DNA from 2 places in the Blastococcus sp. HT6-30 genome. Region 1 is predicted to be linked to the other one. Evidence: riboswitches for the same ligand, from Rfam matches in the RefSeq annotation. Region 1 holds a riboswitch; the other holds the start of a gene.
What was found. Region 1 has a riboswitch for S-adenosylmethionine ahead of thrC (threonine synthase). Riboswitches for the same ligand answer to the same signal wherever they lie in the genome.

Region 1 (15,551 bases):
CACGCCCGCCGGGCCCCGGCGTACCGTGCGGCCGTGGACGAGCGTCGCCTGGGGGTGGTCTCCGGGCTCGGCGCCTACGCGCTCTGGGGCGTGTTCCCGCTCTACTTCCCCCTCCTCGAGCCCGCCGGCGGGCTCGAGATCGTCGCGCACCGGGTGCTCTGGTCGCTGCTGTTCGTCGGGCTGCTGCTGACCGTCGTCCGCCGGTGGGGGCACGTGCGCGCGGCGGTGGGCAGCCCGCGCACGCTCCTGGTGCTGGCCGGGGCCGCGGTGCTCATCGCCGTGAACTGGCTGATCTACGTCTACGGCGTGAACTCCGGCCAGGTCGTGGAGACCTCGCTCGGCTACTTCATCAACCCGCTGGTCAGCGTGCTGCTGGGCGTGGTGGTCTTCGCCGAGCGGCTGCGCCCGCTGCAGTGGGTGGCCGTCGGCATCGCCGCCGTCGCCGTCGTCGTGCTGACCGTCGACTACGGGCGACCGCCGTGGATCGCGCTGGGCGTGGCCCTCAGCTTCGGCCTCTACGGCCTCATGAAGAAGCTCGTGAAGGTCGAGGCGGCGCCCGGGTTGTTCCTGGAGACGGCCCTGGTCGCCGTCCCTGCCGGCGTCGTCCTGGCGGTCCTGCACACCGGGGGCAGCGGGACCTTCGCCAACGCCGGCGTCGGGCACGCCTTGCTCCTGGCCAGCGCGGGGGCGGCGACGGCGGTGCCGCTCCTGCTCTTCGCGGCGGCCGCTCGGCGGATCCCGCTGTCGACGGTGGGGCTGCTGCAGTACCTGACCCCGCTGATGCAGCTGGCGATCGGCGTCTTCTTCTACGGCGAGCCGATGCCGCCCGCGCGGCTGGCCGGTTTCGTCATCGTCTGGGTCGCCCTCGCCGTCTTCACCGTCGACACCCTGCGACACGCCCGGGCCGGGGCCCGGAGGGCCGGCCGGGACGTGGTGGTCGCCACTCCCTGAGATCACCGGGAGCCCGGCGCGGCGCTCGGCCGGAAACGTCGGTGGCCGGGGCTACCGTCCTCCTCGAGCCGCCCGGGGTCCCCGGGAGGCGGAGCGTGGCAGGAGATGGACGAACCATGAGCAGCGACCCAGCCCCCGTGGTCTCCCCGCCCCGGGCCGAGGGGTCAGGGGAGGGAACCGCGCAGGTCGGCGGCGCGGCGCTGTCCCGGCGGGAGCACGACATGCTCGGTTTCGAGCGGCAGTGGTGGCGGCGGGCCGGTGCCAAGGAGACGGCGATCCGCGACCTGTTCGGCACGACGCCGACCCGGTACTACCAGGCGCTCAACGCCCTGGTGGACCGTCCGGAAGCGATGGCCGTCGATCCGTTGCTGGTCCGGCGTCTCCGTCGGCTGCGCACGGCGCGGCAGCGGACGCGTTCCTCGCAGATCCTGGGCAAGGGGAATCACATCGATTAGATTCGGTGACCGTGGGCAGGCACGCCGCGTCAGGCAGTGACGGACTAGGTCGAGGGAACCCTTCTGCGACCGCTGGGCGGCGCAGGACCGATGCCCCCGACGGTCTGTGGCCCGACGCGGACGTGCGCCTGAGCGACCACCCCACGGCTCCGGGGCGCGAGCGCTCCGAGCGCCGTCGGGACGCCCTGCTGAGCACGCCCACCGGCGAGGCCGCGCGTCAGGTCTCGCGCTCCCGCCTGCCGCTGCCCCCGGTCCCCGCCGGTGCCCGCCCGGCCGCATCCGCCGCCCCGGCCGCGCCCCGTCAGGCCGGGCACAGTCCTGCCGTGCCCCGTCCTGCCGTGGCGTCCGCGCCGCTCACCAGCGTCGCCCCGTTCCGCGCGGTGCCCACGCCCGAGCCGCGGGAGGAGTCCGCGGCACCGGTCCGCGGCGCCGACCTCCTCTCGCCGGCCGGCGCGGGCGACGCGCTCTTCGGCGCACCCACCCCGGCCGCCCCCCGCCCCGCCTCGTCGGTCCTGGTCGACGACGAGCCCCTCGCCACCACCGGCCCGAGCCGCGGCTCCGGCGGGCACGCCCCCGCACCCCGCGTGCCCCGCGTCCCGCGCCAGACGACGCCGTCGGGGGCGCCGTCGTCCTCCTACGGGGACTGGACCAAGCCCTCTCGCACCGAGGACACCGGCCGCTCCCGGCTCGGCGTGGACACCGGCGCGGACGTGCTGCGCGGGCCGGTGGCGCCGCCCACCACCGCCATCCCGGAGCGGAGGACGACCCGCGGTGGCGAGGCGGCGGAGCCCGAAGCCGAGTTCGAGGCCGCGTACGACGACCTCGACGCCGACGACCGCGCGGCCGCAGACGTCGTCCACGGCGCTGTGACCGGCCCGGTCAAGGGCGGACGGGCCGCCAACCGCGCCGAGCGCCAGGCCGCCGACGCCGCGCGCCGCAAGGCCGCCAAGCGCAACGGCACCCCCGAGGTGATCTTCGACGACGAGCCGGAGCGCAAGCCGCGCCGCGTCCTCACGGGCCTGGTGGCCATGGTCGTCGTCGCCGGCACCGTCCTCGGCGTCTACACGGTCACCGCCCCCGAGAACCAGGAGGCGGCGGCCCGGTCGGCGTCGGCCCCGCCCAGCGTGCCGACCGTCGCCCCGCCGAGCGCGGCCCTGCCGCCGCTCACCGTCGACCCGGTTCCCGTCGAGCCGCCGGTCACCACCCCCGTCCGGGTCCCGGTCACCGTCCTCAACGCCACCAACGTGACCGGGCTGGCAGGCAAGATCTCCGGGGTCGTCGTCGCCGGTGGCTGGGAGTCGCCCGGCGTGGGCGCCTACCCCGGCACGGACGTCGCCACCACCACCGTCTTCTTCACCGAGGGCGACGAGCAGCAGCGCCAGGCCGCCCTGCAGCTGATCGACCAGTTCCCCGACCTCGCCGGCCCCGCGCCCCGCTTCTTCGAGGTCGCCGACGTCCCGGCGCCCGGGCTGGTCGTCGTCGCCACGGGCAACTGGCAGCCCTGACCCGGGTCGCCCCGGGCTGCCGGAACACGGGCGGGCACCCGGCCGTTGGGCGCTTCGTGCGCTCCCTCCGCGGGCTCGTGCGTCCCCGCCCGCGCTCCGCAGCGCGCGCCTCGGCCGCCGCCCTGCTCGCCCTCGCCCTGCCGACCGGTCTGGTCGTGCTCGCCCCCCCGGCGGCGGCTGCGGAGGTCGGCACCGAGGTGGCCCGGGTGCCGTCGGGCTCCGGGGAGGACGCCGTCGAGCTCGACACCACCCTCTACCTCCCGGACACCGACGACCCGGCTCCCGCGATCGTGCTCGCGCACGGCTTCGGCGGCAGCAAGCGGTCGGTCGCCGACGACGCCGCCGACCTGGCCGGGCGCGGCTACGTCGTCCTCACGTACTCGGCTCGCGGGTTCGGGGAGAGCACCGGCCGGATCGGGCTCAACGACCCGCGCTACGAGATCGCCGACCTCTCCACGCTGCTCGACCTCCTCGCCGAGCGCGAGGAGGTCGAGCTCGACGCCGACGGCGACCCGCGGGTGGGGGTGGCCGGCGGGTCCTACGGCGGTGCACTCGCCCTGCTCGGCGCCGCCTACGACGAGCGGGTCGACGCCATCGCGCCGCAGATCACCTGGAACTCCCTGACCACCGCGCTCTTCCCGTCGCAGACCGGCGAGACGCCGGCCGACACGGTGGCCGCGGTTCCCCAGACGGAGGCGGCCGGTGTCTACAAGCGGCTATGGTCCGGGCTGTTCTTCGGCATCGGCTCCTCCTCGGGCGGCCCGCTGGACGCGCTCGGTGGCGCCGGCGGGGCGGCCGGCGGTGCCTCCCTCGGCGCACTCCCGCCCGCGCTGCTCGAGCAGGCCGCCGAGAACCCGGAGGCCGCCGGGCTGCTGCTCACCTGCGGCCGGTTCCGGGTCGAGGTGTGCGAGGCGTACCAGACGGCCGCGGCCTCGGGCACGCTCACGCCGGAGGTGGCCGCGGTGCTCGACCGCAGCAGCCCCGACGGCGTGCTCGACCGCATCGACGTGCCGACGCTGCTGGTGCAGGGCACCCAGGACTCGCTCTTCGGCCTCGGCCAGGCCGACGCGAACGCGCGTGGCATCGCGGCGGACGGGACCCCGGTCAAGGTGGTCTGGTTCGCCGGCGGCCACGACGCGTCCTCGTCGGACCGGCAGACGCAGGAGCTGCGCGACCAGATCGCCGGCTGGTTCGACTGGCACCTGCGGGGACAGGGCGAGGACCCCGGCACGGGCTTCGAGTTCCCGGCGCCCACCGGGCTGGGCGCCACGATCGGCCGGGTCCAGGGCGGCGGCCAGACCGTCGCCGCGGAGGCCTACCCCGGGCTGGACGGCGCGGAGCCGGCCACCCGCCGGTCGGTGACCGTCTCCGGGCCCGTGCAGCCGGTCGTCACCCCGGCCGGTGGCACGCCGGCCGCCCTCACCACCGTGCCGGGGCTGGGTGCGCTGACCTCCGCCCTGGGCGGGTCGACCGCGGAGATCCCCGGCCAGTACGCCGCCTTCGACAGCGCTCCGCTGGAGGAGGCCGTCGAGGTCGTCGGCGCCTCGACCGTCGACCTCGTGGTCGCCTCGCCCAGCGGATCGGCGACGCTGTTCGCCAAGCTCTACGACGTCGGTCCCGACGGCGCCACCACGCTGCCCGGTGGCCTGGTCGCGCCCCTCGCGCTCACCGGCCTCTCCACCGATCCGACCGCCCCGACGCGGGTGGGCGTCACGCTGCCGGGGATCGTGCACCGCTTCGAGGCCGGCCACCGGATGCGGGTGCTGGTGTCCTCCACCGACCAGGCCTTCGCGCTGCCCGACGAGGCGGCCGTCTACTCCGTCGGCCTGGCCTCGGCCGGTGCCGCGAACGGCGTGGCCGCGGGCGAGACGCAGCTCGCGGCGCCCGAGGTCAGCGGCCGGAGCGAGTCGACCGGCGGCACCTCGCGCTGGTGGGTGCTGCTCGCCGTCGTCGCCGGTCTGGGTCTGCTCGGCTGGCTGGCCGCCCGCTGGTGGGGGAGCCGGCGACGCCGGCAGATCTCGCAGGTGGAGCCGGACGGCGAGGACGTCCCGCTGCGGTTCACCGGCGTGACCAAGGCCTACAAGGACGGCTTCGTCGCCGTGCGCGACCTGTCGTTCGAGGTGCGGCGCGGCCAGGTGCTCGGCCTGCTCGGGCCCAACGGCGCCGGCAAGACGACGTCGCTGCGCATGCTGATGGGCCTCATCCGGCCGACCGAGGGGCGGATCAGCGTCTTCGGGCACGCCGCCGGTGCCGGCGCCCCGGTGCTGTCCCGGCTCGGCTCCTTCGTGGAGGGCACCGGCCTGCAGCCGCACCTGTCCGGCCGGGACAACCTGAGCCTCTACTGGGCCGCCACCGGCCGGCCGGCCGAGGACGCGCACATGGACGAAGCTCTCGCCGTCGCCGGCCTCGGCGCGGCCATCGACCGGCCGGTGCGCCGGTACAGCCAGGGCATGCGCCAGCGGGTCGCGATCGCCCAGGCCATGCTCGGGCTGCCCGATCTCCTCGTGCTCGACGAACCGACCAACGGGCTCGACCCGCCGCAGATCCACGCGATGCGCGACGTGCTGCGCTCCTACGCCGCCACCGGGCGCACCGTGATCGTCTCCAGCCACCTGCTCAGCGAGATCGAGCAGACCTGCAGCCACGTGGTCGTCATGGCCAAGGGGCAGAAGATCGCGCAGGGCACGGTGGAGGAGATCGTCGGCACCGGTGGCTCGGTGCTCGTGGGCCTGGCCGACGACGCCGACACCGACCGGGCGATCGCCGTCCTCTCGTCGCTGCCCGGGGTCACCGCCGCGCGCGGCGACGACGGCCTGGTCGCCGAGCTGGACGGCTCCCGCCGCGCCGACGTGCTGCAGGCGCTGGTGTCGGCCGGCATCGCCGTCGAGCAGTTCACGCCGCGACGACGCCTGGAGGACGCCTTCCTGGCCCTGGTGGGGGAGAGCTGATGGCCACGACCGACCACGTGCAGCCGACCGGCGCGGTCGCCGGCTACCGGCCGGAGCGGACGCTGCGGGTGTCGGTGGAGCTGCGGCGGCAGTTCAAGCGCCGCCGCACCCTCGGCGTCTTCGCCCTCATGATCGCGCTGCCGCTGGTGCTCATCGCCGCCCTCCAGCTGGGCGCCAGCGAGGAGGCGGCGGAGAACAGCCGGATCAACCTGGTCGACGTCGCGACGGCGAGCGGGCTGAACTTCACCCTGTTCGTGCTGTTCGCGACGACCAGCTTCTTCCTCGTGGTGGTCTACGCGCTGTTCTTCGGCGACACCGTCGCCGTCGAGGCGCAGTGGGGCTCGCTGCGGTACGCGCTGGCCACGCCGATCCCCCGGATGCGGCTGCTCCGGCAGAAGTGGCTGGCCGCGCTGGTGCAGTCGGTCGCGGCGCTGGTCACGCTCGCCGCGGTCGCGGTGGTCGCCGGCGGGATCGCGTTCGGCTTCGACGACATCAGGACGCCGGTCGGTGTGGGGATCGACCAGGGTGAGGGCATGCTCCGGCTGGCCGGGATGCTCGGCTACCTCGCCGTCCACCTGCTCGTCGTCGGTGCGCTGGCGTTCTGGTTCTCCACGATCACCGACGCACCGCTGGGGGCGGTCGGTGGCGCGGTGTTCACCATGTTCGTCTTCGCGATCCTCGACCAGGTGGAGCAGCTCGGGTCGATCCGCGACTGGTTCCCGACGGCGGAGGAGTTCGCCTGGACCGACCTGCTGCAGACACCGGTCGACGACGGCGACCTGTTCCGCGGCGTGATCCAGTCGCTGGTCTACATCGCCGTCTTCACGGCGCTCGGCTTCCGGCACTTCGCCCGCAGGGACGTGACCAGCTGACAGCCGTTCGTGCACGAACCGTCGTCCCGGACTGCCCAAGGCGACCGTTCGTGCACAGAATGCCGGGTCACAGGCTCTGGCGCACCGCCTGCGCCCAGCCCTCGCCCATGGCGGCGGCGGTCACCGAGGCGTTGGGGACCGCGGCCAGCGCCGCGGCCATCCCGTCGACCGCGCCGCCGTTCGCGGTGATCCACAGCCGGCCCACGGCGGGGGCCATGTCCAGGTCGCTGAGGCTGTCGCCGATCGCCACGGCGTCGTCGGGGAACAGGCCCCGGCGCTCCAGGTCCCAGGCGATCGCCGCCCCCTTGGAGATGCCGCGCGGCATCAGGTGGTAGACCCGCGGCGGCGCCGGGTCGTCGTGGAGGCCGAACCGGGACGACGCGGGGATGGCCCCGTTGTCCTTGAGCGTCAGCCACCCCACCCCGCGTTCGGCCAGCCAGGCGTCGGCGGCGAGCGGGTCCACCCGGCCGCGCAGCAGCGCGTCGGTGTGGTGGGTCGCGTGCCAGGGGGCGTGCCACTCCAGCCGGCCGGGGTGCGCGGCGACGAGGTCCTCGACCACGCCGAGCTCGGCCATCACGTCCATCGGCGCCCGGTCGCCGTAGCCGGCGGGCAGCTCGCCGCGCAGCCGGTGGGTGTGCCGCCCGGAGCCCCAGCCGATGATGGCGCCGAGCTCCGCGATGGCGCCGTCGGCGGCGAAGATGCGCGCGGCCTCCACCACCTGCTCGTAGGTCCGGCCGCTGACCAGCACCAACGCCACCCCGGCGCGGTGCAGGTCGAGCAGGGCGCCGGCCGGGCCGTCGGTCAGCTCCCGGCCGGCGGTGTGCCAGAAGGAGCCGCGCGGGCCGACCATGGTGCCGTCGAGATCGGTGTAGACGATGCGCGCTGCCACGCCCTCATCCTGTCCGCCGCGAGGTGCCGTACCGCCCGCGGGTACGCTTCGGATCGTTCACTCATCCAGAGGGGCAGAGGGACACGGCCCGATGAAGCCCCGGCAACCGCCGTCCGCGCAGCGATCTCATGGAGCAGCGCGGCGGGAGGTGCCAATTCCGTCCCGCGCGGCTCGACGGCCCGCTGCGGGGAAGATGAGGAGGTAGTCGTCGCATGACTCTCACCGCTCCCGGTTCCGTTCAGGCCGACTCGTCGGCAGGCGGCCCCACCCCGCCGTGTCCGGCTCGCGGGCTGGTCTGCCGCAACTGCGGCGCCACCTTCGGGCTGATCGCCGAGCACGCCTGCGCCGAGTGCTTCGGCCCGCTGGAGGTCGACTACGACCCCGAGCTGATGCGCGCGGTCACCCGTGAGCAGATCGAGGCCGGCCCGCAGAACATCTGGCGCTACGTCGCGCTGCTGCCCGTGGGCCAGGATCCCGCCGAGCGCGTGTCCCTCGACCCGGGCATGACCCCGCTGGTGCGTGCCGACCGGCTGGCCGCCGAGCTGGGCCTGACCGGCGGGCTCTGGGTGAAGGACGACTCGGCCAACCCCACCCACTCCTTCAAGGACCGCGTCGTCAGCCTCGCCGCCACGGCCGCCAAGGGCCTGGGCTACCGGAAGATCGCCTGCGCCTCGACGGGCAACCTGGCCAACTCCGTCGCCGCGCACGCCGCCCGCGTCGGGCTGCCGTCGATCGTGTTCATCCCGAGCGACCTGGAGCCGGGCAAGGTCGTGCAGTCGGCGGTCTACGGCCAGACGCTGGTCGCCGTCGACGGGTCCTACGACGACGTCAACCGGCTGACCAGCGAGCTCGCCGAGACGGACGAGTTCGAGGACACCGCGTTCGTGAACCAGAACGTGCGGCCGTACTACGCCGAGGGCTCCAAGACGATGGGTTACGAGCTCGCCGAGCAGCTCGGCTGGCGGATCCCGGCGCAGGTCGTCATCCCGATGGCGTCCGGCTCGCTGCTCACCAAGGTCGACAAGGCCTTCCGGGAGCTCACCGCCGCCGGCATCGTCGAGGCCACGGAGTGGACGATCTTCGGCGCCCAGTCGGCCGGCTGCGACCCGATCGCCACCGCCTTCGACAACGGCTGGGACGTCGTGAAGCCGGTCAAGCCCACCGGCATCGCCAAGTCGCTCAACATCGGCAACCCGGCCGACGGCCCGTACGCGCTCGACGCCATCCGGCGCACCGGCGGTGCCGTGGCCCGCGTCGGCGACGACGAGATCGTCCAGGGGATCCGCGACCTCGCCCGCACCACCGGGGTCTTCGCCGAGACCGCCGGCGGCGTGACCGTCGCGGTGCTGCGGAAGCTCGTCGAGGGCGGGCTCCTGGACCCGGCCAAGGAGACCGTCGTCCTCAACACCGGCGAGGGCCTGAAGACCCTCGACCCGCTGGAGCCGGTCGTCGGTCCGACGCACCGCGTCGAGCCGTCCCTGAAGTCGGTGCGGGCCGCAGGCCTCATCGACTGAGAGACGACGCCGTCCTCCGCATCCCTCGCAGGCTCGGGGCGGTGCCCGGGACGGGGCCGGTATCGATCGGGCGAAGACGACCCGACCAGGGCTTTCCTGATGTACCTTCTCGCGCGGATCCAGTTCCATGTTCGTGTTCGAGCGGGCGGAAGAGGTGGACCCGGTTCCCCGATCCAGAGGAGCCGTCCGCAGGTACGAACGTGGGAGCACACGTGGCACAGGGCACCGTGAAGTGGTTCAACGCCGAGAAGGGCTTCGGCTTCATCGCCGTCGACGGCGGCCAGGACGTCTTCGTCCACTACTCGGCCATCCAGATGGACGGGTACAAGAGCCTCGACGAGGGTCAGCGCGTCGAGTTCGAGGTCGTCCAGGGGTCGAAGGGGCCGCAGGCCGACGCCGTCCGCTCTGCGTGACCTGTCGTCCTCCGGACGACGCACCGCACCACCCGTGAGGCCCGGTTCCCCGCTCGGGGGGCCGGGCCTCCGTGCACGTCAGGCCACCCGCAGGAACGCCGACCGACCCCCCGTTCTTGCACTCGCCAAGGTCGAGTGCCAGACTCGTTTCTGGCACTCGGGGCTCCTGAGTGCCAATCAGGTCGGAACGGTGAGGCACCGGTCCGTGGGCCGACGGAGCGTCCACGTCGCTGGTGTCGTCCGTCGCGGGCGCCGAACCCGGCCGTGCAGCGATCGATGCATGGAGGACACCACCACATGGCCAAGATGATCGCCTTCGAGGAAGAGGCGCGCCGCGGCCTCGAGCGGGGCATGAACACCCTCGCCGACGCCGTCAAGGTGACCCTCGGCCCCAAGGGCCGGAACGTCGTGCTGGAGAAGAAGTGGGGCGCCCCCACGATCACCAACGACGGTGTGAGCATCGCCAAGGAGATCGAGCTCGAGGACCCGTGGGAGAAGATCGGGGCCGAGCTCGTCAAGGAGGTCGCGAAGAAGACCGACGACGTCGCGGGTGACGGCACCACCACCGCCACCGTGCTCGCCCAGGCGCTCGTGCGCGAGGGCCTGCGCAACGTCGCCGCCGGCGCCAACCCGATGGCCCTCAAGAAGGGCATCGAGAAGGCCGTCGCCTCGGTCACCGAGTACCTCCTCTCCACGGCCAAGGACGTCGAGACCAAGGAGCAGATCGCCGCCACCGCGTCGATCTCCGCCGCCGACCCCGCCATCGGTGAGCTCATCGCCGAGGCGATGGACAAGGTGGGCAAGGAAGGCGTCATCACCGTCGAGGAGAGCAACACCTTCGGCCTCGAGCTCGAGCTCACCGAGGGCATGCGCTTCGACAAGGGCTACATCTCGCCCTACTTCGTCACCGACGCCGAGCGCATGGAGGCCGTCCTCGACGACCCGTACGTGCTCGTCGTCAACGGCAAGATCAGCTCGGTCAAGGACCTGCTCCCGCTGCTGGAGAAGGTCATGCAGTCGGGCAAGCCGCTGGCCATCATCGCCGAGGACGTCGAGGGCGAGGCCCTGGCGACCCTGGTCGTGAACAAGATCCGTGGCACCTTCAAGTCCGTCGCCGTCAAGGCACCGGGCTTCGGTGACCGCCGCAAGGCCATGCTGGGTGACATCGCCATCCTCACCGGTGGCCAGGTCATCAGCGAGGAGGTCGGCCTCAAGCTCGACACCGCCGGCATCGAGCTGCTCGGCCGCGCCCGCAAGGTCGTCGTCACCAAGGACGAGACGACGATCGTCGAGGGTGCCGGGGACACCGACCAGATCCAGGGTCGGGTCAACCAGATCCGCAGCGAGATCGAGCGGTCGGACTCCGACTACGACCGGGAGAAGCTGCAGGAGCGCCTGGCCAAGCTGGCCGGTGGCGTCGCCGTCATCAAGGCCGGCGCCGCGACCGAGGTCGAGCTCAAGGAGCGCAAGCACCGCATCGAGGACGCGGTGCGCAACGCCAAGGCCGCCGTCGAGGAGGGCATCGTCGCCGGTGGTGGCGTCGCTCTCGCACAGGCCACGGCCGTCGCGTTCGACAAGCTCGAGCTCGAGGGTGACGAGGCGACCGGTGCCAACATCGTGCGCGTCGCGCTCGAGGCGCCGCTGAAGCAGATCGCCATCAACGCCGGCCTCGAGGGCGGCGTCGTGGCGGAGAAGGTCCGCAACTCGGAGACCGGCTGGGGCCTCAACGCCGCCACCGGCGAGTACGTGGACCTGGTCGCGGCCGGCATCATCGACCCCGCCAAGGTCACCCGCTCGGCGCTGCAGAACGCCGCCTCCATCGCGGCGCTCTTCCTCACCACCGAGGCCGTCATCGCCGACAAGCCGGAGAAGAACGCTCCGGCCATGCCGAACAGCGATGGCATGGGCGGCATGGACTTCTGAGTCCGGCCCCCTCGTAGCACCAGCACTGCCCGGCAGGGGCGGTCCGCTCTCCAGCGGGCCGCCCCTGTCGGCGTTCCGGGGCCCGCTCGCTGGACCAGTGGTGACCACCCGGGGGCGGAGCGGCAGGACGCAGGCCGAGGGCCCGCCATCGGCTGGTGACGGGGGGGAACCACGGTCGCGTGCGCACCGCCGCGACCCCTGTGCCGGGTGGGTCCTGTTCTGGTCATCGACTACTCCGCTGTCGCGCCGTCCCTACACCGCTGTGGGCCGGTCTCGTGGACGGAACAGTGGTCCGCGGGCACCGTTGCGGGCAGCCGAGCGCAGGGAGGCGACCTGTCCCCAATACGGGGGGCAGGCGGCTGCCGTCGCGTCAGCCCGCGCACCGCGGGGTAGCCGTCGGGCGTGACGGTGATCATCGGTACGTCGGGGTGGCAGTACCGCGACTGGCGCGGCGCCTTCTACCCGCAGAAGCTGGCGCAGCGGCTGTGGCTCGAGCACTACGTCGAGCACTTCGCCACCGTCGAGAGCAACAACGCCTTCTACCGGCTGCCCGAGCGGGAGACGTTCGTCAAGTGGCGGGAGCGCACGCCACCGGACTTCCGGTGGGCGGTCAAGGCCAGCCGGTTCCTCACCCACATCAAGCGGCTGCGCGAGCCGGAGGAACCGGTCGCCCGGCTGATGGGCCGCGCGGAGGGTCTGGAGGCCAAGCTGGACACGATCCTGCTGCAGCTGCCGCCCACGCTGAAGGCCGACCCGGAGCTGCTGCGCACCTGCCTGGCCCAGTTCCCCAGCGGAACGCGGGTGGCCGTGGAGCCGCGGCACGAGTCGTGGTGGACCGACGAGATCCGGGCGCTCCTGGAGCGCTACGGCGCGGCGCTGTGCTGGGCCGATCGGATGGAGCAGCCGGTCGCCCCGCTCTGGCGCACCGCCGACTGGGGATATCTGAGGTTCCACACCGGGCTGGAGAACTGGCGCTACCGGCCGGAGACCCTCCAGCTGTGGGCCGACCGGCTGGCCGCCACGTACGGGGAGGACGACGTCCTCGTCTACTTCAACAACGACCCGGGCTGCGCCGCGGTCATCGACGCATGCCTGTTCGCCGACGCGGTGCGCCGGACCGGGGGGACGCCGACGCGGGTGCCCACGGCCGACCAGGCGACCGGTCTGGCCTGGGCGCCGGTGGAGGTCCCCCCGGTCTGACGGCTCCGGTCAGCCCTTGCCGTTGCCGTTGCCGTTGCCCTCGCCGTTGCCCCGCCCTGCGCCCGCCGCGGCCCCGTCGGCTTCCTCGGCGCTCTCCTCGACCTGCTCGTCGGCGTCGCGGGCGGCCTTCTCGGCTGCCTTCTGGGTGCCCTTGGGCGCCTTCTCGGCCGCACGCGCGGTTTCCTCCCCGTCGTGAGTCACCTGGCGGTCCTGGGCCGCGGCGAGCGCGTCCCGGGCGTTGGCGTTGGCGTGGAAAAGGGCGTTGACCAGCCCGCGGCGGTCGCCGTCCTCGATGACCACCTCGGCCCCGGTCTCGACCTCGCTGGGCTCCTCGGTCTCGGTCTCGGTCTCGCTCTCGATCTCGGTCTCGCTCTCGATCTCGGTCTCGGTCTCGGTCTCGGTCTCGGTCTCGGGGGTGTCGTCGGTCGACCGGGCGGGAAGGGCGAGGTCGTAGGACCGGGGGAAGTCGAACGGCGTCACGGTCTCCACGGCGGAGGCGACGGTGTCCTGCACCGGGGCCGGCAGGACGCCGGCCGCACCGGCGCCGGTCACCCCCGCGGCCGCGATGCCCAGGCCGGTGGCCACCTGCGCCGCGGTGCCGGCACCGGCGATCTTGGCGACGACGGCGGCGAGCCCTTCGAGCAGTGCCATGGGTGGAGCTCCTTCCGAACGGGAACCGCGGATGCGGCGCTTCGAACGGGTATCGGCTCCAGGCGGAGGCGGCTGTAGCGGTGCGGCCCGATTCACCCGGACGGGCGCTACCCGGTCGGGGCGTCGGTCAGGTGCTGGGCGAACGTGCGCGGTGATCGGCCGAGCAGGTCGGTGAGCACCCGCGGGCTGCCGGTGAACCCGTGCGCGCGGTACCAGTCGAACATCGCGGTGCGGCAGTGACCGGCGTAGGTCGCGTCGTTGCCGGTCGGCGCGTCAACCGCGGCGACGGGGCGCCCGGAGCGGGCGGACAGCAGGCCGGCGACGTCGGGTGCGGTCAGCTCCTCGGGCCCCGCGGCCTCGAAGGTGCCGCTGTCCAGCCCGTCGGCCGTGAGCAGCACCGCCGCGGCCTCGGCGACGTCGCGCAGGTCGACGAAGGACTGCGCCTTCTCCAGGCCCCACGGGCTGCGCAGCTCGCCGCTCTCCGCCGCTCCGGCCAGCTGACCGTCGAGGTTGTCGGCGTAGGCGCAGGGCTGCAGCACCCGCCACCGCGCCGCCGTCCCCGCGACGGCGCCGTCGAGGGCCTCCTCGACCCGGTCCTTCGCCGCGTGGTGCGGCATCGCGCGGATCTGCGGCCGCAGCACCGAGTGGTAGACCAGCCGGCGCACCCCCACGCGGGCGGCGGCGGTGAGGACCGCGGGGGCGCCGGTGGCCTCCGACGGGTCGAAGTTGGGCCATATCAGGTAGAGGGCGTCCGCGCCGGCGCACGCGGCGGACAGGTCGCCGGTGAGGTCGCCGACGACCACCTCGGCGCCGAGGGCGTCCAGCTGCGGGCGCGGCCGGCGCGAGGGGACGACGGCGCGCACCTGCTTCCCGCGCGCCAGCAGGGCACGGACGACGGCGGTGCCGGTGGAGCCGCCGGCGGCGGTCACGACGATCACAGGACGTCGACCGCCTCGGCGTGCCGGACGCCGAGCTGCTCCGCCGCCTGGCCCAGCACGTCCTGCACGACGAGCGTGTCGGCCAGCGGCATGACGGCGCTCTCGGCCCGGCCCGCCCGCAGGCAATCGGTGACCTCGATCAGCTCGTGCGCGTACCCGGTGCCGGCCGGGGGCTTCGTGATCGTCTCCGGTTCGGCGCCGGTGCGGTGCAGCACGAACGTCGCCGGGTGGTGGAACCGGGGGAGGACGTCGATCCAGCCGGTCGTCCCGAACACCCGCGCCTGCCCGGGGAGGGCGTTGCGCAGCGAGGTGGTGAGCGCGGCCGTGCGGCCGTCGCCGAAGTCGAGGAGCAGGGCGGCGTCGGCGTCGGCCCCGGAGGGGAACACCGAGCCGGCGGCGAGGACGCGCTCCGGCGTCCCCAGCAGCATCTGGGCGAAGGAGACGACGTAGACGCCGAGGTCCAGCAGCGCGCCACCGCCGAGCTCCATGGCGAAGAGCCGGTCGAGCGGGTCGTACTCGCGGGCCACGCCGAGATCGGCCTGCACCGACCGAACCTCACCGATCGCGCCGTCGGCGATCAGCTCGCGCACGGCGACGACGGCGGGCTGGAAGCGCGTCCACATGGCCTCCATGGCGAAGACGCCGGTCTCCCGGGCCAGGTCGACCACCTCGTGCGCGCCGGCGGTGGTGGCGGTGAACGACTTCTCCACCAGCAGCGCCTTGCCCGCGCGGAGGGCGGCCAGCGCGAGCGCGTGGTGCTGCGGGTGCGGGGTGGCGAGGTACAGCACGTCGACGTCCGGATCGGCGATGATCGCGGCGTAGGAGCCGTGCGCCCGGTCCAGGCCGTGCCGGGAGGCGAAGGCGTCGGCCCGCTCCGGCGACCGCGAGGCGACCGCCACCGCCCGCGCGCCCGGCACGTGCGCGAAGTCGTGCATCACATTCTCGGCGATGCGGCCCGGCCCGATGACTCCCCAGCGGATCTCTGCACTCACCCGGCAGACGCTAGTCGGGGCGCGGCAGACTGCCTCCCGTGGCCGTGCTGATCGACTCCCCGGTGTGGCCCTGGCGCGGCCGCCGCTGGTCCCACCTGGTCAGCGACGTCAGCTACGAGGAGCTGCACGCCTTCGTCGCGGCGGAGCTGGGCATCCCGCGGCGGGCCTTCCAGGGCGACCACTACGACATCCCCGAGGACCTCTACGACGTCGCGGTCGCGGCGGGAGCGCAGCCGGTCGAGTGCCGCGAGCTGCTGCAGCGCCTGCTCGCGGCCGGGCTCAGGCTCCGGAAGGCCCGCC
Region 2 (15,551 bases), 700 kb from region 1:
GGCGACGCCGTCGGTGGCGGAGCTGCCGGTCGCGTCGGGCAGCCCGGCGGCGACCGCGATCGGGATCGCGCTGTCGAAGGTCGGCTCCCCGTACCGGTCGGGCGCCACCGGCCCGGACGCGTTCGACTGCTCCGGGCTGACGTCCTACGCCTACGCGGCCGCCGGCATCACGCTGCCGCGCACCAGCAGCGGCCAGTCGAAGATGGGCCCGCAGCTCTCCCGGTCAGAGCTCCGGCCCGGCGACCTGGTCTTCTACTACTCGCCGATCAGCCACGTGGCCCTCTACATCGGCGACGGGATGATCGTGCACGCCCGGACCTACGGGACGCCGCTGTCGGTCACGTCGGTCGACCAGGGCGGCTTCCGGTTCGGCGTCCGTCCCACCGGCTGACGCCAGGTCGAGCCGACGGCACGCCGGAGCCCTTCTCGGCGATGGGCACGGAGAGGCCGGGTGCCGTGCCGTGGTCGGCTCCGGCATGGTCGGCATGGTGGTGGCCGGGGGGTGTGACATCCGGGGATCCACCCGGCCCCGTCCCGCCGATGTCCCGCGACCGACGTACGTTGCGCAGGAGGAGCGATCGGCGCGAGAGGGGCACGTGGTGAGTGGCGAGGTTCCGGAGACGGTCCAGGCGATCTACGACGAGGTGCTGCACCGCAACCCCGGTGAGACCGAGTTCCACCAGGCGGTCCGCGAGGTGCTGGAGTCGCTGGCCGTCGTCCTGGACCGGCACAGCGAGTACTCCGAGATGAAGACGGTGGACCGGATCTGCGAGCCCGAGCGGCAGATCATCTTCCGGGTGCCGTGGCAGGACGACCGCGGCGAGGTGCAGATCAACCGCGGCTTCCGCGTGGAGTTCAACTCCGCGCTGGGGCCCTACAAGGGCGGGCTGCGCTTCCACCCGTCGGTGAACCTGGGCATCGTCAAGTTCCTGGGTTTCGAGCAGATCTTCAAGAACGCGCTCACCGGCATGCCGATCGGCGGCGGGAAGGGCGGCTCCGACTTCGACCCCAAGGGCCGCTCCGACGCGGAGATCATGCGGTTCTGCCAGTCGTTCATGACCGAGCTCTACCGGCACCTGGGGGAGTACACCGACGTGCCGGCCGGCGACATCGGCGTCGGGGGGCGGGAGATCGGCTACCTGTTCGGCCAGTACAAGCGGATCACCAACCGGTACGAGTCCGGCGTCCTCACCGGCAAGGGCCTGGGCTGGGGCGGGGCGCTGGTCCGCACCGAGGCCACCGGCTACGGCGCGGCCTACTTCGCCGAGGCGATGATGACCGCGCGCGGGCACTCCTTCGACGGGACGCGGGTCGTGGTCAGCGGGTCGGGGAACGTCGCGGTCTACGGCATCGAGAAGGTGCACCAGCTCGGCGGGACCGTCGTCGCCTGCTCGGACTCCAGCGGCTACGTCGTCGACGAGAAGGGCATCGACCTCGACGTCCTCAAGCAGGTGAAGGAGGTCGAGCGCGGCCGGATCGACAGCTACGCCGAGCGGGTGCCGTCGGCCACCTTCGCGCCGGGCGGCATCATCTGGGACGTCCCCTGTGACGTCGCCATCCCCAGCGCGACCCAGAACGAGCTCGACGGCGACGCCGCCGGCGTCCTCGCCCGCAACGGGTGCCGCTACGTGGTCGAAGGCGCGAACATGCCCGCCACGCCGTCGGCGGTGAAGGTCCTCCGCGAGGCGGGGATCGCGTTCGCCCCCGGCAAGGCCGCCAACGCCGGCGGCGTGGCCACCTCCGCCCTGGAGATGCAGCAGAACGCCTCCCGCGACCGCTGGACCTTCGAGCACAGCGAGGCCCGGCTGGCCGAGATCATGCGCGACATCCACACCCGCTGCCACGAGACCGCCGAGGAGTACGGGTCCCCCGGTGACCTGGTGCTCGGCGCCAACGTGGCCGGCTTCCTGCAGGTGGCCGAGGCGGTGCACGCGCACGGCCTGATCTGACCCGGGTGGCCGAGAACGCCTGTGCCTCGATCGCCCCGGCTGGCCGGCGGGCAGCGGCTTGTGCTGGGGTGGCGGTATGGCGGACAACTTCATCGGCGCCCTGGAGTTCGGCTCCCCGCACATCGACGACGAGGCGTTCGTGGCGCCCACGGCCGTCGTGGTGGGGGCGGTGACCATGGGTCCGCGGTCGAGCATCTGGTACGGCGCGGTGGCCCGGGCCGACGCCGAGGTCATCGAGATCGGCGCCGACTCCAACATCCAGGACGGCTGCACGCTGCACTCCGACGAGGGGTTCCCCCTGGTGGTGGGCGAGCGGGTCTCGGTGGGGCACCGGGTGGTGCTGCACGGCGCGCGAATCGACGACGACGTGCTCGTCGGCATGGGCAGCATCGTGATGAACGGCGCGCACATCGGCTCCGGCTCCATCGTGGCCGCCGGCGCCGTCGTGACCCAGGGCAAGGTCTTCCCGCCCCGCTCGCTCATCGCCGGCGTACCCGCGAAGGTGATGCGTGAGGCGACCGACGACGACCAGCTGCACATCCAGGGCAACGCGATCAGCTACACCGACCGCCTGGAGTCCGCCCGCCGGGTGCAGCGGCTGGGCTGAGCGTCAGCCGGCCAGCCACCCCCGCAGCCCGTCGAGCAGCCGGTCGACGTCGTCGGCGTCGCTGTAGGGCGCCAGCCCGGCCCGGAGGCCCCCGGTGTCGCCGAGCCCGAGCCACCGGCTGGCCTCGATGGCGTAGAAGTGCCCGGCCGGTGCGTTGATGCCGCGGGCGGCGAGGAACCGGTAGGCGTCGGCGGCGTCCCGCCCGTCGAAGGTGAGCAGCAGGGTCGGGGTGCGGTGCGCCGCCCGTGACCACAGCCGGACGCCGGGCAGCTCGGCCAGCCCGGCCTCCAGGCGCTCGCGGAGCCGGTCCTCGTGCTCCTCGATCGCGGCCATCGCCGCGAGGAGCCGCTCCCGGCGCGTCCCGGTGCCCCCGAGGTCGGCCAGGAAGTCCACCGCCGCCGTGGTCCCGGCCAGCAGCTCGTAGGGCAGCGTGCCCAGCTCGAAGCGCTCCGGCACCGCGTCCGTCGACGGCAGCAGCTTGGCCGGCCGCAGCGTCGCCAGGAACGCGGGATCGGCCGCCAGGACGCCGCAGTGCGGGCCGAGGAACTTGTACGGCGAGCAGAGGAAGACGTCGGCCCCGAGAGCCTGGACGTCGACCGGGGCGTGCGCGGTCAGGTGCACGCCGTCGGCGACCAGCAGCGCGCCGGCCGCGTGCACCTGCTCGGCGATGGCGGCCAGCGGTGGCCGGGTGCCGATCAGGTTGGACGCTCCGGTCACCGCGACCAGCCGGGTCCGGTCGGTGAGCGCCGCGGCGACGTCGTCGGCGGTCAGCTCGCCGGTCGCCGGGTCGAAGCCCACCCACCGCACCGTGGCGCCGACCGCGGCGGCGTCCAGCACCCACGGCCGGATGTTCGCGTCGTGATCCAGCCGGGTGACGACGACCTCGTCACCCGGACCCCAGCCGGCCGACAGCGTGCGGGCCAGGTCGAAGACGAGCTGGGTGGCGCTCCGGCCGAAGACGACGCCGGCGGGGTCGGTGCCGAGCAGGTCGCCCATCGCCGCCCGCGCCCCGAGCACCGTCTCGTCGGCGAACCGCTCGGCGGCGGTCACCGCTCCCCGATTGCTGACCGGGGCGGTGAGGGCCGCGGCCACCGCCCGGCCGACCGCGGCCGGTACCTGGGTACCGCCCGGACCGTCGAAGTGGGCGGTGCCGCTGGCCAGCGACGGAAAGGAGGCGCGCAGCACGGCGACGTCGAGGCTCACGGCCGCGACGCTAACCGCCGGCCGGGCGGCTCACCCGGCGAGGGGGCGATCGTGGCGCGGAGCTCGCCGAGGTCCAGCGCCGGCGTCCCGTCGCCGACGCCGGAGCTCCACCCGCGACGCCGGGATCACTCGCGGGCGCGGGCCACCTGGGCGGCCAGGTCCGCGTGCTCCTCGGCGTTCATTCCGCAGCCAGCAGCTCGGCCAGCAGCGCCCCGACGGCGCCGGTTTCGATGAGGAAGCCGTCGTGCCCGTACGGCGAGGGGATGACGCGCAGCGGCACGCCCAGCGCGTCGGCCACCCGGCGTTGCTGGTCGAGCGGGTAGAGCCGGTCGGTGTCCACACCGGCCACCAGCGCGCGGGCGGTCACCCGGGACAGCGCCGCCTCGACCCCGCCGCGGCCGCGGCCGACGTCCCAGCTGTTCATGGCCTCGGTGAGCACCACGTAGCTGCCGGCGTCGAACCGGCGGGCCAGCTTGCCGGCGTGGTGGTCCAGGTAGGAGGCGACGGCGTAGCGGCCGTCGTCCTGCACGCGGGCGGCGAAGCGCGCCTCCAGCTCCAGCCCGCTGCGGTAGGTGAGGTGGGCGATCCGCCGGGCGACCCCGAGGCCGTCCACCGGCGGGGCGTCGAGCGGGTAGTTCCCGCCCGCCCAGCGCGCGTCGGCCCGGACGGCGGCCTGCTGGGTCGTCTGCGTGCCGATCTGGTCGGCCGAGGCCACGGCGCCGGACGCCAGGAAGAACAGCGCGCCGACCCGGTCGGGCTCGGCCACGGCCCACTCCAGGGCCCGCATGCCGCCCATGGACCCGCCGGCCACGGCGGCCCAGCGCGCGATGCCCAGGGCGTCGGCCAGCGCGCCCTCGGCGCGCACCTGGTCGCCCACGGTCACCTCGGGGAAGCGCGAGCCCCAGCGGTGGCCGTCCGGCGCGGTCGACGACGGCCCGGTGGTGCCCTGGCACCCGCCCAGGACGTTCGCGCAGACGACGAAGAAGCGGTCGGTGTCCAGGGCCGCCCCCGGCCCGACGATGCCGCTCCACCAGCCGGCCGTCGGGTGTCCCGGTCCGGCCGGGCCCACGACGTGGCTGTCGCCGGTGAGCGCGTGCGCGACCAGGACGGCGTTGTCCCCGCCGGGCGCGAGCGTTCCCCAGGTCTCGTACGCGATCCGCACGGCCGGGAGGGCCCCTCCGCGCTCCAGCGGGAACGGGGCGGGCAGGTCGAGGAAGTGCCGGTCGCCGACCGGGTCCCCCTCGACCCACCCGCCCATCGCTCAGGCGCCCTTGGCGGCGCGGAAGCCCGCCTCGAGGTCGGCCAGGATGTCCTCGATGCCCTCCAGCCCCACGGCCAGGCGCACCAGGCCCGGCGTCACCCCGGTGGTGAGCTGCTCCTCCGGGGTGAGCTGCGAGTGCGTCGTCGACGCCGGGTGGATCACCAGGCTGCGCACGTCGCCGATGTTGGCCACGTGGCTGTGCAGCTCCAGCGCCTCCACGAACCGCTTGCCGGCCTCGACGCCGCCGTGCAGCTCGAAGGTGAGGACGGCGCCGGCACCCTTCGGCGCGTACTTCTGCTGGGCGGCGTGCCACGGCGAGGAGGTCAGCCCCGGGTAGTTGACCCGCTCGACCGAGTCGTGGGCCTCGAGGAACTCGGCCACCCGCTGGGCGTTGCTCACGTGCCGCTCCATGCGCAGCGACAGCGTCTCGATGCCCTGCACCACCAGGAAGGCGTTGAACGGGGAGACCGCCGGCCCCAGGTCGCGCAGCAGCTGCACCCGCGCCTTGAGCGCGAAGGCCGGCGCCCCCAGGTCGGCGTAGACCACGCCGTGGTAGGTCGGGTCGGCCGTGGTGAACATCGGGTGCCGGCCGCCGGTCCAGTCGAACCCGCCGCCGTCGACGATCAGGCCGGCGATCACCGTGCCGTGCCCGCCCAGGTACTTGGTGGCCGAGTGGACGACGACGTCGGCGCCGAACTCGAGCGGGCGGATCAGGTACGGCGTCGCGATGGTGTTGTCGACGATCAGCGGCACCCCGTTCCGGTGGGCGACGCCGGCGACGCTCTCGATGTCGAGGATGTCGCCCTTCGGGTTCCCGATCGACTCGGCGAAGAACGCCCGGGTGTTCTCCTGGACGAGCGACTGCCAGTTCTCCGGGTCGTCGGGGTTCTCGACGAAGGAGACCGTGATGCCCATCTTGGGCAGCGAGTGGTGCAGCAGGTTGTAGGTGCCGCCGTAGAGCGAGGCCGACGCGACGACGTGGTCGCCGGCCTCGGCCACGTTGAGGATGGCCAGCGTCTCGGCGGCCTGGCCCGAGGCGACGGCGAGCGCGGCGACGCCGCCCTCCAGCGACGCCACGCGCTGCTCCAGCGCGTCCTGCGTCGGGTTCATGATCCGGGTGTAGATGTTGCCCATCTCGGCCAGGGCGAACAGGTCCGCGGCATGCTGCGTGTCGCGGAACTGGTACGCGGTGGTCGCGTAGATCGGCAGCGCGCGGGCGCCGGTCGTGGGGTCGGGGCTCGTGCCGGCGTGGATCTGCCGGGTCTCGAAGCTCCAGCTCGCGGGGTCGCTCATGCGCCGTCTCCTCTCGCTCGCGGAGACCCGCGGCGCACGGGAGCTCCGTCGTTTGCCGGAGGCGGGCGCCTTCCGGCCGGCTCTTCCCCTGGAGCACCTCGGACGGAGTAGAGGTTGCCGGGCAGCCAGCCAGGTGCTTCGCGCTGCCTCTCAGGAGCCGATGTGATCCTAGGGCGTCGACCCCCTCACCCGCACATCGCCCGGGTGCTGCGGGCGGGTGACCCCGACCGGCGAGGCGATGTCCCACGTGAAACACCCGCTCCGGCGCTCAGCCGGTCGGCGACTCCGGCGAGGCCTCGTCGCCCGGCCCGGCCGATCCGCCCGTGGGCACCGGCTCGGTGGCCCCCGGAGCCGTCGGGGTGGCGCTGGTGCCCGGGGACGGCGAGCCGGTGGTGGTCGGGGTGCTCGACCGGGTGGTCGGCCCCGACGGTCCGGTCGTCGGCACGGGCTCGGTGGTCGTCTCCGCAGGCTCGGTCCCGGTCGGCTCGGTCCCGGTCGGCTCGGTCCCGGTCGGCTCGGTCTCCGCAGGCTCGGTCTGCTCGACGGTCTCCTCACGGGAGGCCGGCGTCCCCGGAGCCGGCGGTCGCACGTTGAGGTAGAGCGCGCCGATCGAGAGGAACAGCACGACCAGGACCACGGTGGAGGTGCGGGCCCGTCCGAGGTGCCGCGGGATCGACGACCACCAGCGGTGGGCGGGGGCGACGTCGGGCGCCGCGGTGCCGGTGGTGGCGGGGGCGGTGCTCACCGTGGGCTCGCCGGGGACGCCGTCGCCGGCCCGGCCGTGGTCGGGGCTGCTCATCGGACTCCCTCCTGCACCGTCGTGGCGCCGTCGCCGGACGGCGCGCTGGTGGTCGGCTGCGGCACCTGCATCCCCTGGCTGCGGAACGCCTGCACCACCCGGGCGCGCAGGTCGCGGCCCACCTCGAACTGCTTGCCCGGCAGGGTGCGGGCGACGACGCGCACGTTCACCTCGTCCAGGCCGAGGGTCTCCACGCCCATGACGGTGGGTGGGTCGAGCAGCAGCGGGCGCATCGCCGGGTCGCGGAACGCGTCCCGGCCGACCTGGCGCAGGATCTCGTTGGCGCGGTTGACGTCGACGCTCGTCGGCACCGGCACGTCCACGACGGCGCGGGCCCAGTCGCGGGACAGGTTGACGACCTTGACGATCTGCCCGTTGGGGACCGTGACGACCTCGCCGTCGGGCGAGCGCACCCGGGTCACCCGCAGCGTGACGTCCTCCACCGTCCCGGTTGCGGCGTCGCCACCGCCCAGGACCTGGATGGAGACGACGTCGCCGAACCCGTACTGCCGCTCGGTGATGATGAAGAACCCGGCCAGCACGTCACCGACGATGCGCTGGGCGCCGAACCCCAGGCCGACGCCGAGCACCGTGGCCGGCGCGACGAGGCCGGTGACCGGAACCCCGAGCCGGTCCAGGACGAAGAAGACCGCGATCGAGTAGATCAGCACGATCGCCGCCCAGGTGAGCACCTGGGTGAGCGAGTGCCGGTGCTTGGCCGCCTCGGAGCGGACCAGCGCGTCGCCGCCGGTGGAGTTGCGGTCGATCCGATCGGTGATCCGCGTTCCGGCCCAGGCCACGAACCTGGCGAGCAGCACCGAGCCGAGGACGATCAGCACCACCTCGAGACCCCGCCCGGACAGCCAGTCCAGCAGCTCTCTCAACGCGTCCACGGGTAGCAGGCTCCGATCGTGGGGAAGACGACCCCTCCACAGTGCGCACCGGTGCCCGTCCATGCCAACAGGTCCCGGCCGGTACCGCGGTCGCGGGCGCGCGACGGGCCGCTGACCTGCGCCGGAGGAGCACGGAGAGATGACTCACGCCGGCGGGCGGGGCTCCACGAACAGCGACTGGGTGGACCGGCCGATCGGCCCGACGGCGTCGAAGAGGACGGCGAGGCACTGCGCCGCTCCAGTTCCGCCGTGGACCGTGGTGGCGTCCATGCCGAGCCACTCGCCCCGCGGCGGGCGGTGCAGCGCCACGGACAGGTCGACGTTGGCGAACGTGGCCTGCGTCCAGTCCAGCGTCGCGGAGATGCCGCTGGCGGCGTCGGTCATGACCAGCAGGTGCTGCAGCGGGGTCATCGGCTCCCCGGCGACCAGCGTGCACTCCGGCCGGGTCCACGCGGTGGCGGGCCCCGGGCTGTTGAACGTCCCAGCGGCGAACCGCCAGTCCAGGGCCCGGTGGTAGGCGATCTCGGTGGTGAAGAACGCCGCGCGCTCGGCCCGGCTCTCCTCCGGCCCGGCCGGCGCGGGGTGCGGCTGCGCGGTCGCCGGAGCGGCGTCGTTCCGGGACCGCATCCGCCAGGCCGACAGGCGCATGAGCGGACGGCCGTCGCCGCTGTCGAGCACCGCCTCGACCAGCTCGATCCGGCGGCCCGGGCGAACCACCGACGTGGTCGCCCGTACCGGGCCGACCGGCACCGGCCCGAGGATGTCGTAGGCCATGCGCACGGTCTGGCCGCCCGCGATCCCGCTCGCCTGCTCGGCCGCGCGCAGCAGCAGCGCGGCCGGCGGCCCGGCGTGCTGGTGTCCGGCGTCCCACGGGCCGATGGTGAGGGCGGTCGCGGTGAAGCCGTCGCCGTCGGGCAGGTAGAGGGCCTCGGGCACGTCCATGACCGTGAGTCTCGCCGGGCCGCTGTCTCCCGTCTGCGCCGGGTATCCGGGCCGGGACGGGCGGACGGAGGCGGATCGCCCGATGACGACGCGTGACAGCGCGCCCGCCGTGTGGCACACCGGTCGATGCCGTACCGGAATCCGTTGTATCGCCGGGGCGGGCTGCCTACGGTCCGGACGACGGGGGTCGGGCCGTCGGCAGGTGGGGGAACGGGCATGGTGCGGGCGCACGAGTGGGACGGGGCGCGGCGGCTGGCGAGGCCGCCCGGACGGCGCCGGCCGTGGTGGGTGTCGCAGCCGCCGCCCGAGCCGGCCGCGCTGCGGCTGGAGTGGGAGACCGCCGGCGGGCACGCGCTCGTGGTGGTCGAGGGCGACATCGACCTGGTCACCGCTCCGCGGCTGGAGGCGTTCGTCGCCGCGCGCCCGCTGGCCGGCTGCACCGTGCTCGAACTCGACCTGGGCGGGGTGCCCTCGATCGGCTCGGGAGGCCTGTCGGTGCTGATCGCCGTCCGGCGGTGGTGCCAGCAGCGGGGCATCGAGCTGCTCCTGCGGAACGTGCAGCCGTCGGTGTGGCGGGTGTTCGAGGCGACCGGGCTCGACGAGGCATTCACCGCGTCCGGTCCCGCGCCACGCCCGCCGGTCCAGGAGCTGGCCCTGTTCTGAACCGGTAGGCGGCTCGACGGGGGTAGCCCGCTACCGTGCGCGGGTGGACCGCGTCGCCCGCCCCGCGCTGGGGTATGCGCTCACCCTGGCGGCCGCAGGCCTGTTCGCCGTCAACGGCACGGTGTCCACGCTGGCCCTGCAGGCGGGGATCTCCGCCCCGCGGCTGACCGCGTTGCGGTGCACCGGTGCGGCCGTGGCCCTGCTCGCGGTGCTGCTGGTCGTGGCCCCGGGCCGGCTGCGGGTCACCCGCCGGGAGCTCCCGCTGCTCGCCGTGCTCGGCGTCATCGGCATCGCGATGACGCAGTACCTCTTCTACGTGTCCATCGGACGACTACCGGTGGGCATCGCGCTGGTCTTCGAGTTCACCGGGACCGTGCTCATCGCCGTCTACGTGTGGCTGGTCCGCCGGGAGAAGGTGCGCAGCCGGGTGTGGGCGGCGCTGGTGCTGTCGCTGTCCGGGCTGGCCCTGGTCACCGGGGTCTGGACCGGAGAAGGCTCGCTGGACCTGATCGGCGTCGCGGCAGGTCTCGGCGCCGCCGTGGCCCTGGCGACCTACTACCTGATCGGCGAGCGGGGCACGGTGTCGCGGGACCCGGTCACCCTCACGTGCTGGGCCTTCGTCGCGGCTGCGGTCTTCTGGGCGGTCGCCGCGCCGTGGTGGCAGTTCGACGCCGGGGTGCTCGGACGCGACGTGCTCGTCTCGATGGGCTCCCTGGAGCTGCCGCTGTGGGTGCTGGTGGCCTGGATCGCGGTGATGGGAGCGGTCATGCCGTTCTGGCTGTCGATCGCGGCGCTGCGCCACCTGTCGCCGACCGCGGCCGGGCTGGTGGCCACGGCCGAACCGGTGTTCGCCTCCGTGGTCGCCTGGTTGTGGGTTGAGCAGGTGCTCACCGGCTGGCAGGTGGCCGGCGGCGCCGTCGTCCTCACCGGGATCGCACTGGCGCAGACGGCGCGGACCACCCAGCCACCGGTACCGGAGACCCCGGCCCCGCTGTCGTCGTGAGGCGGAGCCGGGGGCTCTTCCCCAGGGCGTGACGTCGTCGGCCGCCCTGGCGATCCACCAGCCGTCGCCTCCCCCCTGACTCGGTGGGCGAGGCGGTCCGGCGGGGTCACTTCTTCTGCCGGCGGCTCCCGCCGTGCCAGTCCTCCTGCACGCCCGACTCCCCGGGCCGCACCCCGAACGCGGGCAGCTGGGGCCGCTCGCGCAGGCTGCGCTTGAGCTCGGCGAAGCCCGGGAACGAGGCGAGCCCCACGACGTGGTCCCAGAGCGCGACGGCCTCGTCCTCGCCGGGCAGCCGGCTGATGACCGGCCCGAAGAAGGCCACCCCCTCCGGCGGCCGGAAGTGCAGGATCGGCGTGCCGACGTCCTTGCCGGTCAGCGCCAGCGCCTCGTCGGTCTCGGCGCGCAGCGCGGTGTCCCAGGAGTCGTCGTCGAGGGCGGCGGCGAGGTCGGCCGGCAGCCCCACCTCGGCGAGGATCGGCTCGACGAACTCGCGCGTGCCGCGGCGCACCTCGTGACCCGGCTCGTTCGGCGTCTCGAAGATCTGCGCGCCGAGGGCCGCGTACAGGGGGCCCACCGCGTCGGGTCCGTGCTCCTCGCGGGTGCGGGCGGCCATGCGCAGCAGCCGCAGGCCCGCGGTGTGCCCGGCCTCGTACTCGGGCGGGAAGTGGGCGTCGTAGTCGATGTGCGCGTTGAGCAGCCGCAGCGAGATGAACCGCCACTCGACGGCGTACTCCCGCTGCTCCGCCACCATGCGGACCCACTTGCTGGTCATCCAGGCGAACGGGCAGACCGGGTCGAACCAGAAGCGCAGATCGGCCATGGGGAGAACCTAGGCGCTCCCGCCGGACCTCGCCGGACCACGTCGAGGTGCCGGGCCGCGGTCAGCCCGGGAGGACCGACTCGATCGCGGCGCGGACCTCGGGGTCGTCGGGCTCGGTGCGCGGCCGGAAGCGGGCGACCACCCGGCCGGTGCCGTCGATCACCCACTTCTCGAAGTTCCACTGCACGTCGCCGGCGGCCCCGTCCAGGTCCGGGGTCGCGGTCAGCTGCCGGAACAGCGGGTGCGCGCCCGGGCCGTTCACGTCCACCTTCTCGGTGAGCGGGAAGGTGACGCCGTAGGTGGCCGAGCAGAACTGCTCGATCTCCTCGGCGGTGCCGGGCTCCTGGCCCATGAACTGGTTGCACGGCACGCCGATGACGGTGAAGCCGCGGGGGCCGTACTGCTGCTGGAGCGCCTCCAGACCGGTGTACTGCGAGGTGAGCCCGCAGCGGCTGGCCACGTTGACGACCAGGGTGGCGCGCCCGCCGGCCAGCTCCCGCAGCGTGGTGGCGGTGCCCTGCAGCGTGGTCACGGGCACGTCGAGGAGGTCACTCATGCCGGCGCCAGCACCCCCGGCGGGGGGTTCATTCCGATCGGGCGTCAGCTGAGGTCGCCGATGTCGTCGGGCACGTCGACGGCGTACCGGCGCAGCGCCTCCAGCGGGACGACCTCCAGCGCCCGGGCGTTGGTGGCGGCGAGCACGACCCCCGACGCCGCCCCGGCCTGGTACGCCTGCAGCCAGCGGATGGCCACGACGCACCAGCGGTCGCCCGGCCGCAGCCCCGGGAAGCCGTACTCCGGGCGCGGGGTGCTCAGGTCGTTGCCCAGCTCCCGCTGCACGGCGAGGAATTCCGTGGAGACGACGGCGCAGACGGTGTGCCGGCCCCGGTCCTCGGGGCCGCTGGTGCAGGAGCCGTCGCGGTAGAACCCCGTGACCGGGTCGGTGCCGCAGGGCTCCAGTGGTCCGCCGAGGACGTTGCGCTCGTCGGTGGGCTCGGGCAGCACGGGGCCTCCTGCGGTCCGGGGACGGCGACGCCGTGGCCGTCGCGCGCCCAGGATGGCATCGTGCGGGCGTGCCCGCTCCCGAGATCCTCTGGCAGCCCACCGCCGAGTCCGCTCGCGCCACCCGAATCGCCGCCTTCGCCCGCTGGGTGGCGGAGCGCCGCGGCCTGTCCTTCGGCGATCCGGTCGACTACGACCGGTTGTGGCGCTGGTCGGTCGAGCACCTGGACCGGTTCTGGGGCGACGTCGCGGAGTGGACCGGCGTGCTCCCCGGCGTCCCGGACGAGCGGGTGCTCACCGACCGGAGCATGCCCGGCGCCGTCTGGTTCCCCGGGACGACGGTCAACTACGCCGAGCAGGCGCTCCGGCACGCCACGGAGGAGCACCCGGCGATCATCGCCGTCGCCGAGGACCGCGAGCCGGTGGAGGTCTCCTGGGCCGCGCTGCGCGGGCAGGTGGGCGCGTTCGCCGCCACGCTGCGCCGGCTCGGGGTGGGTCGGGGCGACCGCGTCGTGGGCTACCTGCCCAACGTGCCCGAGGCGATCGTGGCCTTCCTGGGCGCGGCCTCGATCGGAGCGGTGTGGTCGGCCTGCGCGCCGGACTTCGGCACCCGCGCCGTCCTGGACCGGTTCGCCCAGATCGAGCCCACGGTGCTGGTGGCCGTGGACGGCTACCGCTTCAACGGGCGGGAGCACGACCGGCGCGACGTCGTCGCCGAGCTGCGGGCGGCGCTGCCGACGGTGCGGACGACGATCGCCGTCCCCCGGCTGTTCCCCGACGAGGTGCCCGACGGCGCGCTGCCCTGGGCCGACGCCGTCGCCGACGAGCAGGACCCCGCGTTCGAGCCGACGCCGTTCGACGCCCCGCTGTGGATCCTCTACTCCTCGGGCACCACCGGGCTGCCGAAGGGCATCGTGCACGGCCACGGGGGGGTGGTGCTGGAGCACCTCAAGTGGGGGCTGCTGCACCAGGACCTGGCGCCCGGCGACCGTTTCTACTGGTACACGTCCACCGCCTGGATGATGTGGAACGTCGTCGTGTCCTCGCTGCTGTCGGGCGCCACGGCGGTGGTCCACGACGGGGCGCCCGCCTACCCGACGGTGGACGCGCAGTTCGCCCTCGCCGCGGAGGTCGGGATCACCTTCCTGGGGACGAGCCCCGGCTACCTGGGCGCCTGCCAGAAGGCCGGCGTCCGTCCCGGCGACGACCACGACCTCTCCGCGCTGCGCGTGCTCGGCTGCACCGGCTCCCCGCTGCCCGAGGCCTCGTACTTCTGGGTCTACGACGCCGTCGGCACCGACCTGCAGCTGACCTCCGCGTCGGGCGGCACGGACGTCGTGACCGGTTTCATCGGCAGCGCGCCCCTGCTGCCGGTCACCGCGGGAGAGCTGCAGCGCCCCATGCTGGGCGTGGCCGTCGAGTCGTGGGGCGAGGACGGCCGGCCGGTCGTGGGCGAGCTCGGCGAACTGGTCGTGACCGAGCCGATGCCCTCGATGCCACTGCACTTCTGGAACGACCCCGACGGCTCCCGCTACCGCGCGGCCTACTTCGAGCCGTGGCCCGGCGTCTGGCGGCACGGCGACTGGCTGGAGATCACCGAGCGCGGCACCTGCATCATCACCGGCCGCTCGGACTCGACCCTCAACCGAGGCGGCGTGCGCATGGGGACGGCGGACATCTACGCCGCGGTCGAGTCGGTCCCGGCGGTCGTCGACTGCGTCGTCCTCGGCGTCGAGCTGCCCGGCGGCGGCTACTGGATGCCGCTGTTCGTCCAGCTCGCGCCGGGGGAGGAGCTCACCGACGAGCTGCAGGCGCAGCTGCGGACGGCGATCCGGGAGCAGGCGTCACCCCGGCACGTGCCCGACGAGATCATCGCCGTCCCCGGCGTGCCGCACACCCGCACCGGCAAGCGGCTGGAGGTGCCCCTGAAGAAGCTGTTCCAGGGCGTCGACCCGGCGAGGGCGGTCAACACCGGCGCCGTCGACGACGCCTCGCTGGTCGAGCACTACATCCGGCTGGCGCAGGAGCGGATCAGCTCCTGAACGGGCCGCGCAGCGCAGCGGGTGAGGCTGGTCACCTGCACGGATGACCGAGGCGTGCGGCGGGCACGTCCAGCCGCCACGGTGGTTGCGATCAGCCGCCCTGAGCGAGGAGGGCCGACGATGGCGTCGAGCGAGAACGAGGTCTGGCAGCCCCAGCCGCCCGCGGTGCTGCCGCCGTGGCACACCCCCGAGCGGGAGAGGCTGCAGGAGCAGGCCCGCCGGTTCGCCATGGACGAGGTGCTGCCGGTCGCCGACGAGCTCGACCCGCAGAAGGGCGAGATCCCGTCGTCCCTGCTCGCCCGGCTGGCGGAGCTCGGGTACTTCGGCATCACCGTGCCCGCCGAGCAGGGCGGCCTGGGGCTCGGGGTCTTCGAGTACTGCATGGTCAGCGAGGAGCTGGCCCGGGCCTGGATGTCGACGGCCAGCATCCTGGCCCGCTCCCAGGGGCTCGGCACGGCGGTCCTCGACGCCGACCGCCGGCACGAGCTGATGGCCCGCAGCGCCCGGGGCGAGTGGATCGGTGCCATCGCGCTGTCCGAGCCCGACGCCGGATCGGACCTGGCCGGCGTCTCCACCCGCGCGGTGCTGGACGGCGACGAGTGGGTGGTCACCGGGCACAAGCGCTGGTGCGGCAACGCCAAGGCCGCCGACTTCATCCAGGTGCTCGTGCGCGAGCGGGAGCCGGAGGAGGGGGAGTCCCGCTCGGCCGGCCTGATCAACCTGCTGCTGGAGAAGAAGCGCGGCGAGTTCCCCGAGGGCCTCACCGGGCACCCGATCGACAAGATCGGCTACCACGGGTTCCTGACCTGGGACCTCACCTTCGACGGCGTCCGAATCCCGAAGGACAACGTCATCGACCAGGCCAAGGCCGCGCAGGAGGACAGCGCCGAGGAGGGCGACGCCGCCAAGCAGGCCGGGTTCGCCGAGGCGCAGAAGTTCCTGAACACCGCCCGCGTGCACACCGCGGCGCGCGCGGTGGGTCTGGCGCGCGCCGCGCTGGAGGACTCGATCCGCTACCTGCAGGAGCGCGAGCAGTTCGGCCACCCGATCGCCGACTTCCAGGCGCTGCGGTTC

Region 2: it holds a riboswitch for S-adenosylmethionine, as region 1 does, so the genes downstream of both, ABC795_RS17055 (bifunctional o-acetylhomoserine/o-acetylserine sulfhydrylase) here and thrC (threonine synthase) in region 1, are expected to answer to the same signal.

What each region holds. Positions count from the first base shown of each region.
Region 1 covers NZ_CP155792.1:516,075-531,625, forward strand. The annotation lists gene rarD (EamA family transporter RarD) at 34-951, shown strand; gene ABC795_RS02415 (DUF3263 domain-containing protein) at 1,068-1,406, shown strand; gene ABC795_RS02420 (LytR C-terminal domain-containing protein) at 1,730-2,911, shown strand; gene ABC795_RS02425 (alpha/beta fold hydrolase) at 2,968-5,859, shown strand; gene ABC795_RS02430 (ABC transporter permease subunit) at 5,859-6,731, shown strand; gene ABC795_RS02435 (HAD-IIB family hydrolase) at 6,799-7,620, opposite strand; SAM riboswitch class I at 7,679-7,820, shown strand; gene thrC (threonine synthase) at 7,833-9,134, shown strand; gene ABC795_RS02445 (cold-shock protein) at 9,347-9,547, shown strand; gene groL (chaperonin GroEL) at 9,845-11,470, shown strand; gene ABC795_RS02455 (DUF72 domain-containing protein) at 11,873-12,670, shown strand; gene ABC795_RS02460 (hypothetical protein) at 12,680-13,321, opposite strand; gene ABC795_RS02465 (NmrA family NAD(P)-binding protein) at 13,429-14,259, opposite strand; gene ABC795_RS02470 (Gfo/Idh/MocA family oxidoreductase) at 14,256-15,251, opposite strand; gene ABC795_RS02475 (DUF4031 domain-containing protein) at 15,290-15,551, shown strand, end outside; gene ABC795_RS02480 (metal-dependent phosphohydrolase) at 15,531-15,551, opposite strand, start outside.
Region 2 covers NZ_CP155792.1:3,514,089-3,529,639, reverse strand. The annotation lists gene ABC795_RS17080 (C40 family peptidase) at 1-391, shown strand, start outside; gene gdhA (NADP-specific glutamate dehydrogenase) at 600-1,949, shown strand; gene ABC795_RS17070 (gamma carbonic anhydrase family protein) at 2,026-2,556, shown strand; gene ABC795_RS17065 (cysteine desulfurase-like protein) at 2,560-3,759, opposite strand; gene ABC795_RS17060 (homoserine O-acetyltransferase) at 3,938-5,017, opposite strand; gene ABC795_RS17055 (bifunctional o-acetylhomoserine/o-acetylserine sulfhydrylase) at 5,021-6,313, opposite strand; SAM riboswitch class IV at 6,357-6,471, opposite strand; gene ABC795_RS17050 (hypothetical protein) at 6,582-7,112, opposite strand; gene ABC795_RS17045 (mechanosensitive ion channel family protein) at 7,109-8,005, opposite strand; gene ABC795_RS17040 (thioesterase family protein) at 8,150-8,947, opposite strand; gene ABC795_RS17035 (STAS domain-containing protein) at 9,164-9,610, shown strand; gene ABC795_RS17030 (EamA family transporter) at 9,654-10,613, shown strand; gene ABC795_RS17025 (hypothetical protein) at 10,720-11,433, opposite strand; gene ABC795_RS17020 (glutathione peroxidase) at 11,495-11,989, opposite strand; gene ABC795_RS17015 (DUF2237 domain-containing protein) at 12,034-12,438, opposite strand; gene ABC795_RS17010 (acetoacetate--CoA ligase) at 12,507-14,477, shown strand; gene ABC795_RS17005 (acyl-CoA dehydrogenase family protein) at 14,598-15,551, shown strand, end outside.